3 regions of the Pantoea sp. SM3640 genome follow, and region 1 is predicted to be linked to each of the others. Evidence: predicted binding sites of a transcription regulator. Region 1 holds the regulator's gene; each other region holds the start of a gene.
What was found. The regulator LexA, encoded in region 1, represses DNA repair genes until DNA is damaged. The targets are predictions, from matches to a motif close to TNCTGTATGTACATACAGNA.
Positions count from the first base shown of each region.

Region 2: the regulator LexA is predicted to act here: its motif matches at 3,957-3,976, upstream of mutH (DNA mismatch repair endonuclease MutH).
Region 3: the regulator LexA is predicted to act here: its motif matches at 3,570-3,589, upstream of dinG (ATP-dependent DNA helicase DinG).

Region 1 is NZ_CP064872.1:3,575,239-3,581,792, reverse strand. Features, by position in the region: gene ubiA (4-hydroxybenzoate octaprenyltransferase) at 1-228, shown strand, start outside; gene plsB (glycerol-3-phosphate 1-O-acyltransferase PlsB) at 291-2,714, opposite strand; gene IV493_RS16630 (diacylglycerol kinase) at 2,843-3,211, shown strand; gene lexA (transcriptional repressor LexA) at 3,317-3,931, shown strand; gene dinF (MATE family efflux transporter DinF) at 4,031-5,353, shown strand; gene IV493_RS16615 (CsbD family protein) at 5,510-5,722, shown strand; gene zur (zinc uptake transcriptional repressor Zur) at 5,787-6,308, opposite strand.
Region 2 is NZ_CP064872.1:601,797-608,350, forward strand. Features, by position in the region: gene lysA (diaminopimelate decarboxylase) at 1-227, shown strand, start outside; gene IV493_RS02910 (GNAT family N-acetyltransferase) at 231-680, shown strand; gene IV493_RS02915 (NADP(H)-dependent aldo-keto reductase) at 720-1,760, opposite strand; gene IV493_RS02920 (YgdI/YgdR family lipoprotein) at 1,900-2,118, opposite strand; gene IV493_RS02925 (TerC family protein) at 2,237-2,947, opposite strand; gene mutH (DNA mismatch repair endonuclease MutH) at 3,048-3,725, opposite strand; gene rppH (RNA pyrophosphohydrolase) at 4,410-4,937, shown strand; gene ptsP (phosphoenolpyruvate--protein phosphotransferase) at 4,950-6,554, shown strand, end outside.
Region 3 is NZ_CP064872.1:2,588,702-2,595,255, forward strand. Features, by position in the region: gene IV493_RS12040 (M20 aminoacylase family protein) at 1-380, shown strand, start outside; gene ybiB (DNA-binding protein YbiB) at 382-1,347, opposite strand; gene dinG (ATP-dependent DNA helicase DinG) at 1,374-3,542, opposite strand; gene IV493_RS12055 (GNAT family N-acetyltransferase) at 3,666-4,184, opposite strand; gene IV493_RS12060 (XRE family transcriptional regulator) at 4,181-4,744, opposite strand; gene IV493_RS12065 (MerR family transcriptional regulator) at 4,894-5,628, shown strand; gene IV493_RS12070 (ABC transporter permease) at 5,804-6,535, opposite strand; gene IV493_RS12075 (ABC transporter ATP-binding protein) at 6,523-6,554, opposite strand, start outside.

The DNA.
Region 1 (6,554 bases):
CTGGCAACCCTGCTGCTGATGGCGCTGGTGGGCATGATGCTGCATCTGAACGGCGCCTTCTACTGGACGCTGCTGCTGGCGGCTGCGCTGTTTGTTTATCAGCAGAAGCTGATCGCCGGGCGCGAACGCCAGCCCTGTTTCCAGGCTTTCCTGAATAACAATTATGTCGGGATGGTGCTGTTCCTGGGCGTACTGATGAATACGCCGCCGTTCAGTCAGCTGTTCTGATAGAGAGTTTTGGGCATAAAAAAGGCGACCTCATGAGGTCGCCTTTTTACTGGGCGCGTGTGTCAGTCGTGCGCCACCGCGGTTTCAATCGTCATGCGCACATCACTGGTGACCAGGTCAGCCAGGATATGCCAGGTCGCCAGAGTCTGCGCGACATCGGCATCACCGCTGTCGCTGATATACCCTTCGTCACGCAGCGTCAGCACCAGTGAGGTAAAGACCGCTTTGTCGAAGAACTCCGGCGCATTGATACCGTGCAGCACCGACAGACGCTGTGCCAGCGTCCGGCTCTCTTTCTCCAGCGTGCCACGGTTAATCGTCGGCTTGGCGCTGAGAATCGAGAAGGTAATGGCATAACGCTGCAGCGTTTCGCGCACACCGGCAGCCAGCAGTTGCAGCGTGCGGTAGCGCGCCGCAGTAAAGCGCAACTCACCGGCTTCGAAGGTAATCAGGCCCTGACGCGCCAGCTCCTGACTGATATCGGTCAGCAGTTGCGGCAACTCATCGGTCTGCCAGCGCAGGAACAGTTCGCTCTTCAGCATCGGGTAGATCAGGCTTACCTGACGCAGCAGTTCGGCTTCAGTCAGCGTCTGATGCTGCTGAACTATGGCGGCAATCAGCGACGGCATCACCAGCATGTGATGAATATTGTTGCGATAGTAGGTCATCAGCACCGCCTGCTCACGCGGCAGAATGATGATGTCGCCGATACTGTCCTTTTCATTCTCAAACTTATTCATACCCATGGCGTGATCCAGCAGCGCTTCCGCTGAAAGATCGGGTACGGTCGCGTTAGGTGAATAAGGCACATTGCGCAGCAGCTGGGTATAGCATTCCAGCTGTTCAATCAGCTGTTCACGGGTGAGTGAGCGCTGACGTGACGCCAGCAAAGCGGTAACACAGAGGTTCATGGCATTGGCCGCGCCCGCTTCATTGATACGTACCATCAGGCTGGCCGCGATATCATTGACCGTCGGTGTTAACCAGCTCGGACGCTGCGGCTCAATCGGATCGATGGCATCGCGCCATTCCGGTACCTGCTTGTTGAGATAGTTGACCAGCGGCAGCGGTTCGCCAAAGTTAACGTAACCCTGACCGAGATTGCGCAGCTTGCGCAAGCCACGCACCATCTGCATGAAGCCCTCTTTCTCTTTCGCCGCGCCGCGCAGTTCTTTGGCGTAAGTACCCACTTCCATCACGTGCTCATAGCCGATGTAGATCGGCACCAGCGTGATCGGGCGGTTACCGCCGCGCAGCATCGCCTGCAATGTCATGGCTAAGGTGCCGGTTTTCGGGTCCAGCAGACGGCCGGTACGAGAACGTCCACCCTCGACAAAGTACTCAACCGAATAGCCGCGGGTAAACAGCTCGCCGAGATATTCACGGAACACCGTGGCGTAGAGCTTGTTGCCTTTAAAAGTACGACGAATAAAGAATGCGCCCAGACGACGGAAAATCGGGCCGGCTGGCCAGAAGTTGAGGTTGATACCGGCAGCAATGTGTGGCGGGACCAGGCCCTGATGATAGAGCACGTAGGAGAGCAGCAGATAATCCATGTGGCTGCGATGGCACGGCACATAGACAATCTCGTGGCCATCCTGCGCCAGCTGGCGCACTTTTTCGCCGCCATTAACGTTGATGCCCTGATAGAGACGACTCCATAGCCAGCCCATCACGCGGTCAGTAACGCGAATCGCTTCATAAGAGAAGTTGGCGGCAATTTCTTCCATCATCTCGACAGCATTCTGCTGCGCTTTCTCATGGGAGATTTTTTTGCTGCGTGCTTCATCTTCGACGGCTTTTTCAATCGCTTTGGATTGCAGCAGACGGTTAAAGAGATCCTGACGCGCCGGTAACCGCGGGCCAATCGCCGCCAGCCGCTGACGGGCAAAATGGATGCGCGCCACGCGAGCCAGCTTCTGGGCGATCGACTTATCCGTACCGTGTTCCGTGGCCATGCGGCGCAGCGAAACGGTCGGCGAGAAGCGAACAAAACTGTCGCGTCCGTGCCAGATCACCGCAAAGAATTTCTGTACGCCGTTCAGCACCCGCAGGTGTGGCGTGGCTTCGCCCTGGACTTCACGTCCTGGTGCGCGGCCAAACATCACCGTGACCGGCAGCATCTGGATATCCAGCGTAGGATTATTGCGATGCAGATCGAGGTAATCGTGAAAGATTTTCACCGATTCCACGCTGGGCACGAAATAGGGAAAGACGCGCGGGCCATCGTGGATAAATACGTGGCGCGGCAGCAGTGAACCATCAATCTCCAGCGGAGAGAGTGGGTCAGGCAGATGATGCCGCAGACACTGCGCGCGTAAAGTCAGTAAGTCGGCCTTCGAATCGTAAGGCAAAACATACATAATAGGTCGGGTCGGATCCAGACCATGTTCAGACACGGGATCGGCCGGAATGGCCTTACTTTTTACCAAAAACGACAGTGGTAAATTAAGCAATTTGTAATAGAGTTTACGCCAACCTGACATAGACAACATGAAGCCTCTTGTTAGCAAAGCGCCGCAAGCATACCAGAAAGTGCAGCGAAGATCTGTGGTGGTGCCAATTGCACGCAGCCCAGACATTGACGTCAATCCGATAAAAGGGTTCCCACATCATGGCAAATAATGCCACCGGACTTATCAGAATAGTTAAAGCCGCAGGTTACTCCTGGCAGGGACTGCGTGCCGCCTGGCAACATGAAGCGGCGTTTCGTCAGGAGGCACTGGCTGCGCTGGTCGCCATTATTATCGCCTGCTGGCTGGATGTCGATGTGGTCTCACGCATCCTGATGATTGGGTCGGTGGTGCTGGTGGTCATTGTTGAAATCCTCAATAGCGCCATTGAAGCGGTCGTTGACCGCATCGGTCAGGAGCATCATCCGCTGGCGGGCCGGGCCAAAGATATGGGCTCTGCGGCGGTACTGATCAGCATCTTACTGGCACTGTTTGTCTGGATCGCGCTGCTCTGGACACATTTGCGATAAGCGTTCCATATCGCGCCGGAAGCCGCGTTTTGCCTGACAATCGGTTTCCATTTCGCCAATACCTGTATATACTCACAGCGACTGTATAAACAACCAGGGGGCGGGATGAAAGCATTAACCAGCAGGCAGCAGCAGGTCTATGACCTGATTCGCGACCATATTTCTTCAACAGGCATGCCGCCTACGCGCGCAGAGATTGCTGCACAACTGGGCTTCCGCTCACCGAATGCGGCAGAAGAGCACCTGAAAGCGCTGGCGCGTAAAGGCGTTATCGAGATCGTTTCCGGTGCATCGCGCGGCATTCGTCTGCTAATGGAAGAAGAAGCCTCAGAAGGCATACCGTTGATTGGCCGGGTTGCTGCCGGTGAGCCGATCATGGCGCAGGAACATATCGAAACCCACTACAAGGTCGATCCGGGCCTGTTTAAGCCGTCTGCCGACTTCCTGCTGCGCGTCAGCGGAATGTCGATGAAAGATATCGGGATTATGGATGGCGACCTGCTCGCGGTACATAAAACCCAGGATGTACGCAACGGCCAGGTTGTCGTTGCCCGCATTGATGATGAAGTCACCGTTAAGCGCTGGAAAAAGCAGGGTGCTATCGTGCATCTGCTGCCTGAAAACAGTGATTTTGACCCGATTGTTGTCGATACCCGTGCACAGTCCCTGACCATTGAAGGTCTGGCGGTTGGTGTGGTGCGCAACGGCGAGTGGCTCTGATTTGAGGCCTGCGTGCATTCGCCTTTTCTGATGCTATTCTGTCTGCCCTAATTTTGTCGCTGCCTGTTTTGCGCAGCGACACCGAGCACGGAACGGCGAATGCGCTTTATCACGGCAACCGATAAAAATCTCTGGCGGCTTGCGCTGCCAATGATCCTTTCAAATATCACCGTTCCCTTACTGGGGGTGGTTGATACGGCAGTAATAGGTCATCTCGACAGCCCTGTCTATCTTGGCGGGGTTGCGGTCGGGACCACGGTGACCAGCTTCCTCTTTATGCTGCTGCTTTTCCTTCGAATGAGTACGACTGGCCTTACGGCGCAGGCGTTTGGTGCGGGCGATAAAACTGCGCTGGCACGCGCGCTGACGCAGCCGCTGATTATTGCGCTGCTGGCAGGTGTACTGTTCATCGCTTTACGTTATCCGATTATTCAGCTGGCGACCCATCTGGTTGGCGGCAATCCCGCGGTACTGGAACAGGCGGCGCTGTTTATTCAGATTCGCTGGCTCAGCGCGCCTGCTACGCTGGCAAATCTGGTCATTCTGGGCTGGCTGCTGGGCGTGCAGTATGCGCGCGCGCCGGTGATCCTGCTGGTGGTGGGCAATGTGGTTAATATCGTGCTCGATCTCTGGCTGGTGATGGGTCTGCACTGGGGTGTCGCGGGTGCAGCAACCGCCACGGCGCTGGCGGAGTACATTACGCTGGGTGTCGGCAGCATCATGGTCTGGCGGGTCCTGAAGCTGCGCGGCATTTCGCTAAGCCTGTTGAAGCAGAGCTGGCGCGGTGACAGCGGCCGACTGCTGCGGCTGAACCGGGATATCATGCTGCGCTCACTAATGCTGCAACTCTGTTTCGCCTCGCTGACCGTGCTGGGCGCGCGGCTTGGCCCGGATGTGGTGGCAGTTAACGCGGTATTGCTGATGTTCATTACGTTCACGGCCTATGCGCTGGATGGCTTCGCCTACGCGGTTGAAGCGTTTGCCGGCGAGGCGCATGGTGCAAAAGATGGCAGCAAACTGTGGCATGTCTGGCACTCTGCCTGTCGGCAGGCGGTGGTGGTGGCGCTTTTCTTCTCGCTGATCTATGCCATTGCTGGCTCGCAGATTGTTACCCTGTTGACCTCCCTTCCTTCGCTGCAACAAAGTGCTGACCGCTATCTGGTCTGGCAGATCGTTATGCCGCTGATCGGCGTCTGGTGTTATCTGCTGGATGGGATGTTCATCGGCGCGACGCGCGGACGTGAGATGCGTAATAGCATGGTGATAGCAGCAGCAGGCTACTTTCTGACGCTGTTGAGCGTACCGGCGCTGGGCAATCACGGACTGTGGCTGGCGGTAACGGTTTTCCTGGCGCTGCGCGGTCTGTCACTGTGGCTCATCTGGCGCAGGCACTGGCGTCAGAACAGCTGGTTTGATGCCTGACGCTGCACAGATTGATACAGATTATTCCGTATTATTCCGGGTTTTTGAATCTGGTTGCTACAATTAACTTTATCCGGCGCAGTTAACCAGCGCTTTATATCGTTATTTTGTTAAGTAACAAGATAATTGTTAAACCCCGAGGATTGGAGGTCTGCCATGAATAAAGACGAAGCGAGCGGCAACTGGAAGCAGTTCAAAGGCACAATGAAAGAGAAATGGGGCAAGCTGACCGACGATGACATGCAGGTTATCGAAGGCAAACGCGATCAGCTGGTCGGCAAAATCCAGGAACGTTATGGCTATGCGAAAGATGAAGCAGAGCGTGAAGTGACGGACTGGGAAGGCCAGAATAAAGACCACCGCTGGTAATGCAGCGCTGATCAGTTAACACATTCCGGTGCACCCGCACCGGAACCACACAAGGATGCGCCAGTTACCCGCGTTTTCCCCGCTTTTTCCCCTCATCCTGATGATCGTGTTCGCAGCTTTCATGGTGCGTACAGGCTTCTACTGCAGCACAATTTTCACATAAACCATGCGCTTCAATCACACTGTGGCGTAAAGCGAACTGCGCTTCACCCGCCAGCGTCGCGATAATCTTCTCCACGCCCTGCGCCTGTTTCTCCGTTACTGCTGCACAGCGGTCGCAGATCAGCATCACTGAGGTATGTGCCGGTGCCTCGAAGTGGTGACACATAACGTAGCTATTGTTGGACTCCACCCGATGTATGAAACCCTGCTCCAGCAGGAAATCCAGCGCACGATAGACGGTGGGCGGCTTGGCCTGCGGTTCGCTGATGCGGAGTTGATCCAGCAGATCGTAGGCGCTGATCGAGCCAGGCTGTTCGGCCATCAGGCGCAATACCTCAGCACGCTGCGAAGTCAGACGTACACCGCGCTGCAGGCACATTTTTTCAGCCTGAATCAAAATTTGCTGCGATGTCATGTTTGTCATGAAAAATTCTCCGCTGGATAAGTGATGTTATTTTATCACACATAGTTTTGCGGCGCTGATGTTCGTTTTCGCCTGTTAAAACAGCATTATTTGCCTGTTAAAACAGCATTTTAAGAATTTAAGCCGCTATCTATCTCAAATCTGACGAGAAATCAGATCCATTCTCAATCGACATGAAGCGGAATTTGTTGGCATTTTGCTTTGCATCTCACTGAGTTAAGAAGTAATGTTCAGAAAGACTTAAGG
Region 2 (6,554 bases), 1.0 Mb from region 1:
ATGTCTTTACCCAGCTGGAGGGCGGCATGGTCGAACCGCGCGCGATGCCGGCAGCAAAAGTGGGCGATTATCTGGTGTTTCACGACACCGGTGCTTACGGTGCCTCTATGTCCTCAAACTACAACAGCCGTCCGCTGATCCCGGAAGTGCTGTTTGAGCAGGGCCAGCCGCGCGAAATCCGTCGCGCGCAGACGATTGAGTCGTTGCTGGCGCTGGAAATCGATTAACTTATGAAAATCGTCCCGCTCAGCGATGTGCCGCAGTTTGCCGATCAGATCACCGACTGGCAGTGGCGCGCTTTTGGCGAAGCCAGCAGCCGGGCGTTCTTCGCCAGTGTGGTAAACAGCAGCCTGACCGGCGCTGATTTTCCGGTGACGTTTGTCGCCGTAGAGGCGGGCAGGGCAATCGGCACGGCGGGATTCTGGCGCTGCGATCTGATCAGCCGTCAGGATCTCTATCCGTGGCTGGCGGCGCTGTATGTGGATGAGTCGGCGCGCGGCAAAGGTGTCAGTGAGGCGCTGCAGCAGCATGTCATGGCTTATGCACAGGCTCGCGGCTATCCACGATTGTGGTTATGGTCAACGTTTGGGGGATATTATGAACGGTCTGGCTGGCTGGCGCAGGGAGAGGCGCTGGAGTATCCCGATAAGCCGGTGAAACTCTATTATCGTGACCTGTGAGAGAGGCCAGCCGCCCTGCGGCAGCTGGCAACAGAGTATTTATGGCGCAGGATAGGTATAACGGCGGTGGATTGCCTCAATACCTTCCAGAATCTCTGTATTTAAGGTCAGATTGAAGCTGTCGATATTAATCTGCAACTGCTCAAGCGTCGTGGCGCCCAGCAGCGTGCTGGCCACAAACGGCTGCTGACGCACATAGGCCAGCGCCATCTGCGACGGGTCAATCTGATGCTGTTGCGCTAACGCCACATATTCGGCAATCGCCTTCTGAGACTGCTCGCCGCTATACCGGGTAAAGCGACTGAACAGCGTGTTACGTGCGCCCGCAGGCTGCGCACCGTTCAGATATTTACCGCTCAGCGTACCAAACGCCAGGCTGGAATACGCCAGCAGCTCGACGCCTTCATGCTGGCTGATTTCGGCCAGACCCACTTCAAAGCTGCGGTTCAGCAGGCTGTAAGGATTCTGAATGCTGATAATGCGCGGCAGTTCATGCTTCTCCGCCAGCTGCAGATAGCGCATCACGCCCCACGCGGTTTCGTTCGACACGCCGATATAACGGATTTTACCGGCGCGCACCTGCTCGGTCAGCGCTTCCAGCGTCTCCAGCAGCGTCACCTGCGCCGTGGTCTCGCTGTACTGATAGCCCAGCTTGCCAAAATAGTTGGTCTGGCGCTGCGGCCAGTGCAGCTGGTAGAGATCAAGGTAGTCGGTGTTCAGACGTTTCAGGCTGGCATCGAGTGCGGCGCGGATGTTTTTACGGTCCAGTGCCATATCCGGGCGAATCGACGCATCATTGCCGCGTGACGGACCCGCCACTTTACTGGCCAGAATGATTTTATCGCGGCTGCCGCGCTGTTTAAGCCAGCTGCCAATGTATTGTTCGGTCAGACCCTGGGTTTCCGGGCGCGGTGGCACCGGATACATTTCAGCGGTATCAATAAAGTTGATGCCGGAACGGATAGCTAAATCCAGCTGAGCATGGGCGTCGGCTTCGCTGTTCTGTTCGCCAAACGTCATAGTGCCCAACCCCAGCTGACTCACTTCCAGCGTGCTGTGGGGAATACGATGATAGTGCATTGCCAGCTTCCTTTTTTTATGGAATGGAATGTTGTGTCCTCAGGGACTATAGCGCGAGCAACGGCGGGGAAGGAAGGGGGAAAAGTCGGGGAAATCACCTGCCAGCGCGGAATCGGTGGCAGGTAATTAAATCGGGCACTTAACGTTCAATGATCGTTGAGACCTCATCGCTGTTAATCTGCACCTCGTGACCCGTCTGGTCGGTGTACTGCACCAGGCCGGTCTCTTTATCAATGCTCGGCTTGCCCTCGGTCATGATCATCCGGCCATCTTTAGTCGCCATGACATAATCAGAACTGCATCCACTCAGTAACGCTGCGGTTACCATCACTAGTGCTACGCCTGCCAACCCTTTCATCACGCCTCTTCCTCACAAATCGTTAAGTGCAAAAAGTGTAGTAATAAATGGTTTTGCCGGCAGGGTTAATCGTAGGATTCTGAAAATAACCGGGCGAGCAGGCTCGCCCTTGACTTTGTCAGTCGTGCTTTTTCTTACTGCGCATAAGGTTAAGGCACTCAACCGCCATGGAGAAGAACATAGCGAAATAAATGTAACCTTTTGGTACGTGGACCGCGAAACTCTCCAGAATCAGGGTAAAACCGACCAGAATCAGGAAGGAGAGTGCCAGCATTTTCACTGACGGATGGCGCTCGACGAACTCACCAATCGCGCGTGCGGCAAACATCATCATCAGCACCGCAATCACAACGGCTGCCATCATAATGAAAAGATGATCGGAGAGGCCGATGGCAGTGATCACCGAGTCGAGGCTGAAAATGATGTCGAGCATCATGATCTGCACAATCGCGCCAAGGAACGAATGAACGCGGGTATTGTGTTCGCCTTCGCTGCCTTCAATCGTTTCATGGATCTCCATGCTCGATTTCCACAGCAGGAACAGACCGCCAAACAGCAGGATCAGATCGCGCGCCGAGAACGCATGATCCATCAGCGTAAACAGCGGATTAGTCAGACGGGCGACCCACGCGATGGAAGCCAGCAGGCCAAGACGCATTAACATCGCGCCCATCAGACCAATGCGGCGTGCACTGGCTTGCTGGTGCTTTGGCAGCTTAGCGACCACCAGCGACAGGAAAATGATGTTATCAATACCCAGCACCACCTCAAGGATGGTCAGGGTGCCCAGCGCCAGCCAGGCGTTGGGATCGGAAATCCACTCAAACATACCGGCATTCAATCCTAAACGAAAAGTAAACGGCGATTATACGCATTGAATTCGCCAATCTCCCACAAAATTGCGACGATGGTCGCGCAGGATAAGCGATTTACAGGAGAAAATGGCGCGCCAGCAGGGGACCGGTGAAGCTCTTCTTCAGGTAGAAGCCGCGCGGCAGGGTCATGATGGGCTGGCCCTGATCGCCAATTCCCTCGGTCAGTGCCTTGCTGTTGGCGGCTTTGGGCCGGATTTGCAGCCAGGCACCATGCCGTGCGGTAATCTGCTCAACGCGCCCCAGCACGATCATATCCATTAGTTCTTCCCAGTCCTGACGCAGCATCTCATCTTCTTCCGCATTCGGGCTCCATAACAGCGGCGCGCCGACACGGCGTTCCCGCAGCGGAATCTCCCGCCCGCCTTCAACCGGGATCCACAGCACCCGCGCCAGCTTGTGACGCACATGGCTGGTGAGCCACGTCACGCCGCTGTTACCGGTCAGCGGTGCGACGCAGACAAAGGTGGTTTCCAGCGGTTTACCCTGTGCATCAATCGGGATGGTTTTCAGTTCGATACCGAGATGGGCAAAGTCCTGTTCCGCTTTGCTGCCTGCGCTCGCCCCAAGGTGCCACTCCAGCAGCATGCCGACCCAGCCTTTATCGCGTTTAAGATCCGCAGGCATGGGCAGACCGGCACGCGCAGCCAGCGTTTCCATAGGTAATCCGGCTAAATCCTGCGCGCGTGCCAGCAGGCTGGCTTCATCTTCGGGTGGTCCTGGGGGATAACGCATGTTGATAACTCGCAATGGTTAAAATTTGTACAGCTGCGGGTGGCTAAGTTGTCCCGCTAAAATAAATCGTGTCCGTGATCGATAATAACATGATAGATCATGCTTTTTTAGATGGATTGCCCTTGCGCTATCCGCAGTGGGACAGGGTTATCCCAGCTTACCCGCAACAATGAACAGGATCTCCAGCCCGGTTATCCACAGAAAAGTGGGATAACCCCCTTATGTTTGCGGTACTGGTTCCATTTACAGCCTTGACTTTTCGCTATTTGACCAAATTTTCACCGCCATGACCTAACCCTGAGCAATTATCTGTGGATAAAAAGCATTGTGCTTATAATTTAGCCAATTGTCAGTGGGCGTAAAAATATTCGCTGTTTATAAAAAGCCGATGAAGCGAGATTCTTTATTAATTTAATTATTAATCAATAAGATAATAAACTAACTCTTTTTGGCATTCCCAGGTGTGATGGCAGGGTTATTCAGTTAACTCCCGCGTTCTGCACAAAGCTATCCACAGAAAAGGTGAATAAGATCGATCTTTTTTGCGGTCTTTGTTTATAACTTTGCCCTTTTCTGTGAGTTATCCCGCTATTGATGGCTCAACCCCCCATGAATCCAGTGGTTTACCGCCTGTAAGGAGTGTGAAACAATCAGGCCATTCAAATTTTGCTTTGAGGTAGTCCGGTGATCGATGATGATGGCTACCGCCCGAATGTTGGTATCGTAATCTGTAACCGGCAGGGACAAGTGTTATGGGCCAGGCGCTTTGGACAGCACTCCTGGCAATTTCCTCAGGGAGGCATCAATCCCGGTGAAACCGCAGAACAGGCGATGTATCGCGAACTGTTCGAAGAGGTCGGATTACACCGGAAAGATGTTCGAATACTTGCCTCTACCCGTAACTGGTTGCGTTACAAGTTGCCAAAACGTTTGGTGCGTTGGGACACAAAGCCGGTATGTATCGGCCAGAAACAAAAGTGGTTTCTTCTGCAGTTAATGTGTAATGACGCGGATATCAATGTGCAGCACAGTAGCACGCCGGAATTTGACGGCTGGCGCTGGGTCAGTTTCTGGTATCCGGTGCGTCAGGTTGTCTCCTTTAAGCGCGATGTCTATCGTCGGGTAATGAAGGAATTCGCTGGCGTGGTGATGTCTATGCAGGAGAGTGCGGGGCAGCGAAATAATCCTGCCCATCGACGTAAGAGAGGATAGGCCACGCCCTTTATGCTCACTCAGTTGCGCGAAATTGTAGAAAAAGTGGCGAGTGCGCCGCGTCTCAATGAAGCACTCGACATCCTGGTCAATGAGATCTGTCTGGCGATGGATACGGAAGTCTGTTCCGTTTACCTCGCTGACCACGATCGTCGCTGCTATTACCTGATGGCGACGCGCGGCCTCAAAAAACCGCGTGGCCGCACCGTGACGCTGGCGTTTGACGAAGGTATCGTCGGTTTAGTGGGCCGTCTGGCCGAACCGATTAACCTTGCTGACGCCCAGAGTCACCCCAGCTTTAAATATATCCCCGCAGTCAAAGAGGAGCGTTATCGCTCCTTCCTCGGCGTGCCCATTATCAGCCGTCGCCAGCTTCTTGGCGTGCTGGTGGTGCAGCAGCGCGAACACCGTCAGTTTGATGAAAGCGAAGAGTCATTCCTGGTTACGCTCGCTACCCAGATGGCGGCGCTGCTGTCGCAGTCTCAGATGGGTCAGCTGTTTGGTCAGTTCCGGCAGACGCGGGTGCGCGCCATTGCGGCAGCGCCTGGCGTAGCGGTGGCACCCGGCTGGGTCGATGAGACGCAGCCTCTGCTCGATCAGGTTTCGGCCGCCTCGACGCTGGATGTACAGCGTGAACGTGAGCGTTTGTCACTTGCCATGAGCGAAGCGGCCAGTGAATTCCGCCGCTTCAGCAAACGTTTCAGCGCCAGCGCACAGAAAGAGAGCGCGGCCATTTTCGATCTCTACTCTCACCTGTTAACCGATGCCCGGCTGAAGAAAGATCTGTTCGACGAGATCGAGCGCGGATCGGTCGCGGAGTGGGCTGTGAAACAGGTGATCGAGAAGTTTGCTGAACAGTTCGCCAGCCTGACTGACAACTACCTGCGTGAACGCGCAGGCGATCTGCGGGTACTGGGTCAGCGTCTGCTGTTTCACCTCGATGATACTCTGGTCGGCACGAATGCCTGGCCGGAACGCTTTGTGCTGGTCGCCGATGAGCTGACCGCCACCACCTTAGCGGAGCTGCCGCAGGAGCGGCTGGCGGGTGTGGTAGTGCGTGATGGCGCGGCTAACTCCCATGCGGCGATCCTGACCCGCGCCATGGGCATCCCGACGGTGATGGGCGCTGACATCCAGCCTCATCAGCTCAACAAACGCCTGCTGATCGTTGATGGCTATCGTGGTGAGCTGCTGATCGATCCCGAGCCGGTGCTGGTGCAGGAGTATCAGCGGCTGATCAGCGAAGAGAACGCGCTGAGCAAAATGGCGGAAGGCGTGGTCGATCAGCCGGGTGAGCTGAAAAGTGGCGAACGCGTGCAGGTGATGCTCAATGCCGGATTAAGCCCGGAACATGAACAGGCGCTGGGCAGCTGGGTGGATGGTATCGGCCTCTACCGCACCGAAATCCCGTTTATGCTGCAGAACGGCTTCCCGTCGGAAGAGGAGCAGGTGGCGCAGTATCAGGGCATGTTGCAGCTGTTCCACAACAAGCCGGTAACGCTGCGAACGCTGGATGTGGGGGCAGACAAACAGCTGCCCTACATGCCGATCAGTGAAGAGAACCCCTGCCTGGGCTGGCGTGGCATCCGCCTGACGCTCGACCAGCCGGAAATTTTC
Region 3 (6,554 bases), 990 kb from region 1:
TGCGCGAAAAAGTGCGCGGGCTGATTGATGAGTTTGTCGGAACCCTGCCGCGTCCGTTTGGCGTGAGCGGTGAGATTGAGTGGCTGCCGGGCTATCCGGTCACCGCCAACCATGTGGCCCCGGCTGAGCAGGTGCGCGAGGTGGCGCTCTCAACACTGGGTGCTGAACAGGTTCACTGGCAGGTTAATCCATCGATGGCGTCAGAAGATTTTGCCTGCATGATGGAAGCCTGTCCCGGCGCTTACTTCTGGCTGGGCGCAGACGGCGAAGCGCCTTCCGCGCCGCTGCACAACGCCCGCTATGACTTCAACGACGCGCTGCTGCCGATCGGCATCCGTTTCTGGCAGAACCTGGTTGAACAGGCGCTGCCGGTAGCCTGAGTCAGTACCCGGCGGCGAGGATCTGCTGCTCTGCCGCTGCCAGCGAGTCGCACTGGCCGCTGGCGCGCAGGCAGCAGGCGAGCTGCAGTCGCAGTGACGCAGGCACCGGGCGCTGCTGATTCAGTACCTCTTCAATCCATCGCGCAGTGACTTCTGCCGTCTTGTCTGCCGGCAGTTCTACCGCCACTTCCGGCTGACGTTCAACCCACACTTCCGCTTCCGCGCCTGCACCCTGAATCATACTGATCGCAGGGCAGCGCTGGGGATTGGCATAGACCTCCCCCTCGGTGCCATTGAGCAGTATCGCAGACGCATCGATGTCGCTGAAGAATTTCGCCACACGCGGTATATATTCAGGATGCGAGACGCTCGACAGCCGCAGCGCTGCCCGCTCCGCAAACGGCGTGGCCAGTTTTGCCAGCGTGTGGGCGCTGTTACGCACCCCCATCCGCCAGCGCAGCGATAGCTGTTTCGCCATTGGCGGGCAGAGATGATCGATGGTGATAAATGCCAGGCCCTGATTGAGTTTTGCCTGCGCCGCCTCTGCGGTGGTGACGGGGGCGATACCCAGCGCGGCAAACACCGCTTCGCTGGTGATGCGTGTCGCGTCGTCGCTGACGCCGTGTACCAGCACCGGGAAGCCAAGTTTCACCAGCAGCAACGCCAGCAACGGCGTCAGATTCCCCTGGCGGCGTGCGCCGTTGTAGCTGGGGATCACCACCGGCATCGGGCGGTTTTCCGGCGCACGCAGTTGCATCATCTGCGCCTGCATCGCCTGATAAAAGCCGCGCATTTCGGCTTCACCTTCGCCTTTAATACGCAGCGCAATCAGAATAGCGCCCAACTCCAGATCCGGCACTTCGCCCGCCAGCATCGCGCCATAGAGCGCCACGGCAGTGTCAAAGTCGATATCGCGGGCATGATTTTTACCGCGACCCACCTCTTTAATGATTTTATTCAGTTCCATCACTCGCTTCCGGTTAAGTGCGCGGCTCAGCGCCGCGTGGGACGGCGTTTACGCACGGTGTGCTTTGGCACCACGGCGGCCGGTATCGCTGCCGGCTCTGGCGTTTCCGGCTGCTCAATCGGAAAGATCGGCAGTGCGGCTAACAACCGGCTGCCGTAGGCTTTGCTCAGCAGACGGCGGTCGTAAATCACGATTTCGCCATAACACTGATGGCTGCGAATCAGGCGTCCGACCTGTTGAATCAGGGTAAATGAGGCGCTGGGTAAACTCTGCACCTCAAACGGATAGCGCTTCAGGCTTTTCAGCCATTCGCCTTCGGTCAAAATTACCGGACTGTCCACCGGGGGAAAAGCGATTTTGTGGATATGCACCTGACTCAGCAAATCGCCTTTGAGATCCAGCCCCTCAGCAAAGGACTGCAGGCCAATCAGAATGCTGGTGTCACCTTGGGTAACGCGCTGACGGTGCAGATCCACCAGGCGGCTGCGCGGCTGATCGCCCTGCACCAGCATTGAGAGCCGCAGTTCGGGCAGACAGGCCACAAACTGCTGCATCGCCCGGTTGCTGGCAAACAGCACCAGTACACCCTTATGCTTCTTCTCCGTCATCTGCTGACGGAAGAACCCGGCCATCTCGGCAATGTGCTCCGCTTCGTGCGTCATCAGCGGCTCCAGGCGCATCTGCGGGATCACCAGCTTGCCCTGCTCCACATGGTTAAACGGTGAGTCGAGCGCCACAAAGCGGTCGCCCGCTTTTTCGCTAAGCCCCGACATCTCCTGCAGGCGATTGAAGCTGTTGAGCGATCGCAGCGTGGCGGAGGTGACTACGACATGCGGAATTTTGCGCCACAGCATCTTCTCCAGCTGGTCGCTGACGCGGATGCCGGCGCAGTGAAACAGCAGATGCGCCTGGCCTTCGCGCAGCTCGCGGGTAATCCACTTCGATACCGGCGCGCCAGAGGCTTTTTCCATCGCCGCCAGCCGCCAGAGCTTGCTTACCGATTCGAACCAGCCAAACTGCCGGTTGAGCTGCAGCAGGTTGCGATGCAGCCGCACCATATCGACCTTGCCGGTCTGCTCACTGAGCGCATTAATCAGGCCTTCGCTCAGTCCCCGCAGGGCATCGCTAAGTTTAAACAGCCGGGCGCAGAGATCCAGCAGCTCCTGCGGCAGCGCGCCCAGCACAAAGCGAAATTCGCCCGGCTGGTTATTGGGCGGCAGCAACGGATTCAGCGCCTGCGCGGTAATAGTCAGCAGTTCGCGCAGCTCATCGCAGTGCGCCTTCAGCCGTTCCGGATTCACCAGTGGCGGCGGCGATTTTGGCCGCGTCTGCGTCATGATGCTCTCGACCAGCTTGATAAACAGGTCGAGCTGCAGGCTGCTCCAGCCCGGCGTGATGTCGGCGCTCATCTCCAGCGCATCGCGGGCCACTTCCGGCAGATGATGTCCTTCATCCAGTACCAGCATCAGGTTTTTAGCGGGTGGCAGCACCGACTCATTCTCCATCGCCGCCATCACCAGCGCATGGTTCGCTACCACCACATCCACCTGCTCGATTTCGCGCCGCGCCACAAAGAACGGACATTCACGATACCAGTGGCAGTGCGAACCCAGACAACTCGCTTTATCAGTAGAGAGTCGCTGCCACAGGCTGTCGCTGACGTTCTCCTCGCTGTGATCGCGCAGACCATCCCACTGGTAGCGATCCAGCGATTTCTGTAAGCGGCCACACTGCGTCTGTTCTTCTTTGGTGCTGCTGACGGCGTCATCGTCCAGATAAAGCAGCAGATCGCCCTGCTGATCGTCATCGGCCGCCATCGCCGCCAGATTGCGCGGACAGACATAGCGCCCGCGACCAAAGGCGGCGGTAAAAGTGAGATCGGGGATGATTTTCTTCAGCAGCGGCAGATCTTTGGTGAAGATTTGATCCTGCAGCGCCACGTTGGCGGTGCTGATCACCAGCTGCTTTTCCTGAGCGCGGCTGGCTGCGATGCCCGGAATCAGATAAGAGAGGGTTTTTCCCACGCCGGTCGGCGCTTCGACCGCCAGATGACGCGCGTCGTCACCCGCCAGGCATTTCGCTACTTCGGCGATCATCTGGCGCTGCGGCGCACGCGGAATAAAATCAGGCACCTGCTGCTGAAGCGCTTTATACCACTGCGCTATCTGGCTTTTTACTGCGGCTGTCAGGGCCATGATTTGCGTTACCACACCGAAAAAATGGCCTGTATTTTTACACAGTATCCTGGCGACGTCAGCTTTCGCGCCGAATTTTTCGTGCCGTGTCGTAAATTTCAGCGATTGTCCGACGGCGGTGTTTTACGCCAGAACTTTGTACATATAGGTGGTGGCATCCAGCACGCCTGCGATGGATTCGGCATAACAGGGAATCGACCCCGCTACCTGCCAGCCCAGCGAGCGATAGAGGTCGCTCGCGACATCGCCGCTGCGTGTATCCAGCACCAGCAGGGTTTTGCCCTGCGCGCGTGCTCGCCGCTCCGCACGCTGCATCAGTTCACGGGCGATACCCTGACGGCGCGCCTGCGGATGCACCAGCAGTTTACTGATCTCTGCGCGGTGGCGGCCATTAGGCATGCCGCTACGGCTGAGGATGACCGTGGCCACGATGCGACCGTGCTGACGCGCGACGATAAGTTCGCTGTCGCCACTGGTGATGCTGGCGATCCGCTGCTGCCAGAATCGCACCATCACCTCACTATCTTCGGGATCAATAAAGCCGACGCTGGCACCGTCTGCCACGCAGCCCTGCAAAACGTCGGTCAGTTCGCCCAGCAGCTGTTGTGCCTGGGTCGCGCTGAGCGTTGCGTAATCCGTCATGGTTTCGCCACCACCAGTAAGTAACGCGCGCCGTCAGTCAGGTGCGCCTCAAAAGCCGATTTTCCGATCAGATGAAACCGCAGGCAGTCGCCGGGCTGTAGCGTCCACGCCTGAGACCCCATCGTGACGGTGAGACCACCCTCGCGCAGCCAGATATGCTGCTCCAGCCCCTGAATGGGTGGCGCATCATAATCGATACGCGCACCAGGCCGTAACTTGCCCTCTACGAGTTCGCATCTAAAATGAACGGCAGGTGGTGAAATATTCCGGCGGACAAAGCCGCTGGCGTCATCCTGCCACACCGGCTGTTGCTCATTTCTGACCAGCAGCCTGGACTCTTCTTCCACTTCACTGAGCAGGCGCGACATCGTTAAGCCGTAGGCGACACACAGACGATTAAGCAATGCAGCCGTGGGACTGGTCTCGCTTCGCTCAATGCGCGATAATGTCGCGCGGCTGATGCCGGTAGCGACAGAAAGTTCATCAAGAGACCAGCCGCGTTGCAGGCGTAATTCTGCCAGCCGCACCGCCAGTCGTTGCTCCGTATTCAGCTCCGGCATGGTTTTTTCTCATTTGTGGGAATAATTATCTTATTTGAGATATAGCCTGGAAAAGCCGTATCAGTCAAGTTGTACATTAAGAAATGTATTGTACAACTTAGTTTGCTTCGTTATGGTAATCGCACTCAGACCAATCGAAAGAGGAATTTATGACCTTATACAGTATCGGTGACGTCGCCGAGCGCTGTGGCATAAACCCAGTCACCCTGCGCGCCTGGCAGCGTCGTTATGGCTTACTGAAGCCGCAACGTACCGAAGGCGGACATCGTCAGTTTGACGAAGAGGATGTGCAGCGCATCGAAGAGATTATGCGCTGGATCGAAAGTGGCGTGCCGGTCGGTAAAGTGAAGGCACTGCTGGAAGGTGGCGATGTTGATGCACACGATGGCTGGACCACACTGCAGGATGAGCTGATTAGCGTACTGCGCCACGTCAGACCTGCTAAACTTCGTAATAAAATTGCCGCGATTGGTCGCGAACATCCGATTGATGCGCTGATTGATCACGTTTTCATGCCGGTGCGCCAGAAGCTGAGTCTGGATCAGAACACAGCCCGCACCATGTGCAGTCTGCTTGATGGTCTGCTGATCGACTATGTTGCATTCTGTCTGACCGCCAGTCGCAAAAAATCGGGTAAAGATGCGCTGATTATTGGCTGGGGCATCGACGATCGCACACGTATATGGCTGGAAGGCTGGCGTCTGTCTCAGCATGGCTGGCGGATTGATGTACTGGCAGAACCGCTGGATGTTCCCCGTCCTGAACTCTTCCCCGGCATGAATATGTTTGTCTTTACCGGTAAAAAACTGACCCGTCGTCAGCAGGAGCAACTGTCACACTGGCAGGAACAGGGCTATGGCGTGCGGTTACACGAACCGGCCTGATAACAAAAACGCACGCCGGGCACTTTGCCTCCTGCCTTGCGCGCGCTATTATCCCCGCCTCACTGTTAACAAGCTCAGGTTTCATCCATGAATGTCAAAAAAGCCTTTTTCGCCACGCTGTTTTTCATTATGGCTCTCGGCGGCACCAGCGGTCTGATGCTGGTGGGATACTCTCTTATTGTTCACTCACGCTAAGCCAGCGCTGCAGGCGTTCAAACAGGCGATCGCTCACTATTGCCAGCAGCGCCACCAGTAGTGCTCCCTGAATTACATAAGCTGTATTAAACCCGCTCAGGCCGATAATCACCGGCGACCCCAGACTTTTCGCGCCCACCGTCGAAGCGATAGCCGCGGTGCCGATGTTAATGATTACCGACGTGCGTATCCCGGCGATGATCACCGGTGCAGCCAGCGCCAGTTCAATCTGCCACAACCGCTGCCAGCTACTCATGCCGACCCCGATGGCAATCTCCCGGCTGCTGGCGGGTACGCTATCAATGCCCGCCAGCGTACCCTGTAAAATCGGCAGTAATCCGTACAGCAGCAGCGCCACCACCGCCGGCCACGCGCCAAAGCCCATTACCGGCACCGCAATCGCCAGTACCGCCACCGGCGGAATAGTCTGCCCCGCCGCCACGATAGTTTCCATCAGCGGCCGGAAAGCGCGCCCCGCTCGCCGGGTCACCAGCACACCGCTGCCAATGCCGATAACAATGGCCAGCAGGCTGGCGGTGACCACCAGAAACAGATGCGCCAGCGTCAGCTGCCAGAAGCTCTCCTGCTGATAGAGTGGCCGTGCCAGTTCGGGAAACCAGCGGTGAAACAGCGGCCCGCTGTAAGGCATCAGGGTCAGCAGCGCGCCATAGAACAGCACCAGCCACAGCAGCGGATCCCTTAGCCTGCGCATGTTAAGCCCTCGCGCAATT